Regions from separate parts of the Psychrobacillus sp. FSL W7-1457 genome, predicted to be linked through region 1. Evidence: riboswitches for the same ligand, from Rfam matches in the RefSeq annotation. Region 1 holds a riboswitch; the other holds the start of a gene.
The links. Region 1 has a riboswitch for cobalamin ahead of NSQ95_RS19070 (hypothetical protein). Riboswitches for the same ligand answer to the same signal wherever they lie in the genome.

Region 1 (3,214 bases):
TTTAAGTGAATCTACAATTGTATTGACATTATGCGTATACATTCCTATATAAGTGCCATCCTCTGTGCCTTCTGCACCCATCGCATCCGAATATAGCTCCCCACCAATTTTTATCGTATGCCCTTTTTCCTTTGCACCCTCAATCACGGCATTCATCGCTTTATCTGAGACACTGGATTCTATAAATACTGCTTTGATATTTTGCTCTACTAAAAAATTTACAATGTTCTGTATATCCTTTAATCCGTATTCTGCTTCCGTACTGAGACCTTGTAATCCCCGTACTTCCAGTCCATTGCTTTTACCAAAATATTTAAAGGCATCATGAGCGGTAACAAGCACTCGTTGCTCTTCAGGTATTTCACTAATCCGTTTCTTCGTCCATTCATCTAATTGATCTAGTTCATCAAAGAACTTTGTTTCATTTTCTAAGAATTGATCTTTGTTAGAGGAAAATTCCTCGACGAGTGCTTTTGTTATTTCATGGGTAGCTATTTTCCAAACCTCAATATCGAACCAAATATGTGGATCAAATAATTCTGGATGAGCTTCGTCATTTAATATTCTATCCTTTGGAACAGCTTCTCCAATTGCCACTACTGATTTCTCCTTTTGCATTTTCTCAAAAATATCACTCATCTTCCCCTCAAGTTCTAGGCCATTATAAAAGATGATATCTGCATCTTCTAATACTTGTAGGTCCCCTTGTGTTGCCTTGTAAAGATGTGGATCTACACCTGGCCCCATTAAGGATTTAACCACCACATAATCGCCGGCAATCTTTTTAACCGCATCTCCAATTTGACCCGTAGTTGTGACTACTAGGGGCTTATCGTCATTAGCCTTCCCGGAATTATTGTCACTACAGCCAACCAATAAAAAACTCGCAATCAAAAAAACAAAGAACTTTTTCACTTAGCACACTCCTTTTCCTTTGTTATAAATTATTTCCTTAAGGAAACTTTTAGAATAAAAAAATATAATTTTCTTTCGTGATAATAAATTTCCTTAAGGAAAGATTTGTTCAATAGGTTAACATTTCGATTTTGAATTGTCAAACTAATTTATGTAAAATTGAAAAAAATGTGACTACATAATTTATGGGCACTATTCTCAAATTAAATAATATCGGTTACTGATTTTTTACAGTTCTTAAGAAAACGATTTTTTCGTATGACTTTTAGACAAGTGCTATACTGTAGAAACAATGATAGTGGGGAGGTAATGATATGCAATATTCAAAATCTAAAATGGAAGAGCTTGTGAAGTTTAGTCCAGACTTAGCAAAAAGATTGAAGGAAGTAATGAAGGAGCATGACTTAGAAAAAAGTTTTGCTTTGAAAGCTTTGTACCATTCAGAAGTAAAAGACGGCGGGAAATATCAAAGGGATTACCAGGATCTTTAAACTTGAGAAAAAGGAGGCTGGGTCAAACCTCTCCTCCAAATAAAAAGCCTCGAAAATTTTTACGAACTAGTAAAGTTTTTGGGCTCATATTCCATGATTTACAGTTGTTTTCCGTTACGGCAGAATCATTTCGGGGGAATGACTTCCATCTCCTCGTTGTTGTCTCCTCCTCTACAAACAACTAGAATAGAGAAATTCCTTAGAAGGAAGTATCTAGCAAAAAAATAGTAAAACGTGAAATCAAATAGACGATTTCACGTTTTTTATTTATTGATTAGTTATGTACCAAGCACTCTTTATGGAATCCTTTTAACACATGTAGCTGTCAAAAGGATGAATACTCCTAAGACTTACTCTTCTTTTTGTCCAGAAATCTCATTTTTCATTTGATGGTGTGCATCCATTAAATGACGATGCATAATTTTTTTTTCCTCTATGCTCGAGGTTGAATTAAGCTCAATGTCTTTTTTCAATTCCTCAAAGGTAGACTGTAGTGATATTGATGTATTTGTAACATGGTTTGTCATTAATACTTGTCTAAAGTATGCAATATAAATATCTTTTTTCATTTAAAAATTCCTCTCTTTTGTACGTAAAAAAGCATCCTCTTTTTTATAAAAGAAGATGCTAGTTAGTATAATTTTTTGATCAGTACGATTAGAAACTTAATAAAATCCACTATGAAAACAGGACCGTAGTAGCCCCTGTAATTTTATTGTGTTTTTCGTACGACAGTAATTTCAAGCAATTGCTTGTTCATAGCTGACTTAACACCCTCCTATCCGCGTAGGTTTTCGGTGTGTACTTGAAATAGGCAGGTCTCCTGGCTCATGTTCATAGCTCTTCTTTCCTTCCCGTTGTTACACAGTGGTTTATAAAGAATCGCTCCCATTTACAGTTGCGGGACAGCGTCGGTCTTTCACCGAACTTCCCTTTTAAGTTCTTTTGCTGACAAAAGAACACCTAAATCTACACATTATTTAATTGTTCTTTCAATATAACATAAAATTTATTCAATGTAGCAAATTTGGATAAGCGACAGGTTGCACCTCTTTTTATAATCATTGGAGAGGTGAGGTAAATGTTTTTGAATAGAACAAGGGATTCCTATCAGCTGTATATTTTTATTTGCTTTGTATCGCAATTATTTTTTACGTATATATTTACAGTCAGCTTGTTGTATCACGTGAGCGTAGTTAAGCTGGATCCGTTGCAACTTGTATTGGTGGGAACGGTACTAGAGTTATCTGTATTTCTATTTGAAATTCCAACAGGAGTGGTATCCGACTTGAAGAGCCGAAAGCTGTCCATTATTATTGGGTATTTTTTAATAGGAATAGGTTTTTTATTAGAGGGATTGTTTCCCTACTTTTCGATAGTTTTATTGGCCCAAGTGGCGTGGGGGATAGGTTATACCTTTACAAGTGGATCTCAGCAAGCTTGGATTGCAGATGAAATAGGAGAAGAAAAAGCTTCTATGGCATATCTGAGGGGAGCAAAGGCTGGGAATTTGGGTCAACTAGTAGCCATACCGTTAAGTATTTTAACCGGTTATTACATGATTAATCTACCTATTATTATTGGAGGCCTTTGTATGATAGGCTTGGCTACTATTCTTATAGTCTTTATGAAAGAGGAGCATTTTAAACCAATTGAAAGAACGGATAGAATCACTACATTTGAGGCTATGAAACAGAATGTAAGTAAGATTATTCTTTTTTCCAAAACTAGCTTTATACTACGTATGCTCTTTCTAATTGCACTAATTATAGGTTTTTATAGTGAAGGCTTTGATCGTCTATGGCTTG
Region 2 (3,214 bases), 310 kb from region 1:
TTTGCTTCACCGTCCAATGCTGATCAATGAAATAAGCAGACTTATAAAACCACGTAGTCTCTGAATTTAAATCTGGCACTGTAACAGGAATTTTATAATCCTTCTTCTCTTCTGCATAAGACTTCTGGAAAATCGGATCAATACTAGCAGTACTTCCCGCTAAAATAGAAGTCGATGAATTAGGAGCAACTGCCATTAAATAACCATTTCTAAGACCTACTTCTGCGACCTTTCTGCGAAGCTTATTCCATTCGTCTCCTTCATACTGACGCTTTTCAAAATAAGCACCTGTTTGCCATTCCGAACCTTCGAATAAAGGATAAGCTCCCTTTTCCTTAGCAAGACTTGAGGATGCCTGAATAGTTAAATATGCAATTCTTTCGTATAATTTATCCGCAAGTTCAACCGCTTCCTCTGACTCCCAACGAATCTGCTTAAGTGCGAGCAAATGATGCCATCCAAATGTACCAAGACCAATACCTCGATACCTTGCATTTGTGCGCTCTGCCTGGGGCACAGGAATCATATTTAAATCGATTACATTATCTAGCATGCGTACTTGAATGTTTATCAGTCTTTCTAATACATTTGCTGGTACAGCCTTTCCTAAGTTAATAGAGGATAAGTTACAAACAACAAAGTCCCCAGGTTTTCTGCGTGTGACAATAACATCATCCTCTAACTGGATCGATTCAAAAGTTGTTGCGCTCTGGTTTTGAAAAATTTCTGTGCAGAGGTTACTACTATAGACCATTCCTTCATGCTTATTTGGGTTGCTCCGATTTACTTCATCTCGGTAAAACATATATGGCACCCCTGTCTCTAACTGAGACCTCATAATTCTTTTCATCAAGTCGATTGCTTGTACAGTTTCTCGCGATAGGCGTTGGTCATTCACACATTCCTCGTATTTTTCTCGGAATGATCCTTCTCCTCGTTTCTCATCGTAGAAATCCTCCAAAGAATAACCCATTACCTGACGAACCTCATGCGGATCAAACAAATGCCATTCTTCTCTTGCATCAACCCTCTCCATGAATAAATCCGGCAAGCATATACCTGTGAAAATATCATGCGCTCGAAGGCGATCATCTCCATTGTTTAGGCGTAAGTCTAAAAAAGTAAAAATATCCTTATGCCAAGCATCCAAGTAAACAGCTACTGCTCCTTGTCGTTGGCCAAGCTGATCGACGCTGACTGCCGTATTATTTAACTGTTTAATCCAAGGTAGAACTCCACTAGATGCTCCCACGAATCCTCGAATAGAAGAGCCACGGCTACGCACCTTCCCCATATATACACCGATACCCCCTCCAAATTTAGATAGAGTAGCTACGTCTGTATTACTGTCGTAAATACCTTGCAGACTATCATCTACAGTGTCAATAAAGCAGCTAGAGAGCTGTCCATGCGGCTTCCCAGCATTAGATAAAGTTGGAGTTGCAACCGTCATATATAAATTGCTCATCGCCCAATAAGCTTCTTTTATTTTTTCAAGACGGTTTACTTTTTCGTCCTTCATAAGTGTCATAGCTATAACAAGCCAGCGTTCTTGTGGCAACTCTACAATATTCTTATTAAAATCCTTCGCTACATAGCGATCTAAAAGAGTTTTTAAGGCTATATAGGTAAATAGGAAATCTCTTTTTGCGACAAGGAGATTTCCTAGCTGCTCTAACTCCTCATTCGAATAACTTTCCATAATAGAGGGATTATATATTCCCTTTTTAGCAAGGATCCGTACGTTCTCTGCAAATTTTGTATAGACGGCATCTGCGGTTGTGTTTCTGCGTTCGGCTTGCTGTGAATAGACTTCTGCTAAATATATTCTTGAGGCTACAAATGTCCAAAATGGCTCCTGTTCATCTAAAAAGCTTAGTGCATCTAGAGACATAGCTTTAGACCAAGCAGCAATTGTGCCTTCCGGGTGTTTTTGTAACCACTTGTGATGCGACTTAACTAAGGGCGCTATCTTTTCTTCTCCAAATTCTACTATTAACTGCTGTAATACCTGCTGTTTTTCTGTATTCGTAATAATTGCCAATTCAAATTCCTCCCTATTTTTTATATACAAAAAAAGCGATGCCTCCAGCCTCTTCGGCTGAGTCATCGCTCATGATTTTAAAGTAGGAAACAACAAGACATATCGTTCGTTTTAAGATAGAGTCTCTCGCCCCCACCTCTCAACCCCCGAAGAAAGTGTTGCTTCACCGATAAAAAGGCAGGTCTACTGGCTCGTGTTTCTCCCTTCTGCTGGCCTTCCCACGAAATATCGCAGTGGCATATTCAACAGTCGTCTACACTTACAGTTGCGGGGACAGCTTCGGTCTTTCACCGAATTCCCTTTTAAACCATAACGGTACCTTTTCATCGTATAAATACTATATATTGTGTTTTGATTACTTATATACCCTAACATATTGTGTTTAAACTTGTACATAGGTAAAAAGACTATGAGTTAGGTCTTACATCTTATTTTCAGAATAACTCTGTCACAAAATTGCGAATCCAATATTTTCTGTATATTATAATTATAGCGACCTATAAAAATGGTAAAATATCTTAATTTTAGGAGAGTGTTAAATATGATTGCAAGCAATTCCGCGAGGTCGACCTCTAAGGACTTATTACCCCAAGGACCAGTTGGTATTGGTGGCTGGCTGATACTTCCACTTATCGGACTTATTACCACACCCTTTGTTACTTTTGCATATCTGGTGACCGATGTTTTCCCATTTTTAACAGCTGAAAGTTGGGAGAGTATAACTAGTAGGAGTGGAGAGTATTACCACCCTTTATTTGGCCCAATTGTAATAATAGATCTCATCATTTACCTTGCTCAAAATTCTTTAGTTATCGTATTACTCATTCTTTTCTTTAAAAACAAAACCATTTTCCCTAGAGTAATGATCACCTATCTTACCACAATACTAATATTAGATATTCTCATAGGCTATATAAATTTGCAAATCGTAGAGAGTGTGTTTGAACCCGATCCTTTAACGTCCCAGCACTATATGTTTAATGTAATACGGGCTATGGTAAGTACCTCGATTTGGATTACTTATTTTAGTAAATCCAAGAGAGTAAAGAATACATTTGTAAAGTAAACATACGATAGGAGGTAGTTCTCAATGACTGTTACTAATGTATCTATACAACCACATAATGGACCCTCAGGAATTAATGGTTGGCTAATTCTGCCCTTGATCGG

Region 2: it holds a riboswitch for cobalamin, as region 1 does, so the genes downstream of both, NSQ95_RS01215 (ribonucleoside-diphosphate reductase subunit alpha) here and NSQ95_RS19070 (hypothetical protein) in region 1, are expected to answer to the same signal.

Annotation. Positions count from the first base shown of each region.
Region 1 is NZ_CP151993.1:3,867,859-3,871,072, reverse strand. Features, by position in the region: gene NSQ95_RS19080 (zinc ABC transporter substrate-binding protein) at 1-915, opposite strand, end outside; gene NSQ95_RS19075 (hypothetical protein) at 1,230-1,406, shown strand; gene NSQ95_RS19070 (hypothetical protein) at 1,757-1,975, opposite strand; cobalamin riboswitch at 2,202-2,388, opposite strand; gene NSQ95_RS19065 (MFS transporter) at 2,488-3,214, shown strand, end outside.
Region 2 is NZ_CP151993.1:226,938-230,151, reverse strand. Features, by position in the region: gene NSQ95_RS01215 (ribonucleoside-diphosphate reductase subunit alpha) at 1-2,038, opposite strand, end outside; cobalamin riboswitch at 2,203-2,382, opposite strand; gene NSQ95_RS01210 (DUF2569 domain-containing protein) at 2,586-3,110, shown strand; gene NSQ95_RS01205 (DUF2569 family protein) at 3,135-3,214, shown strand, end outside.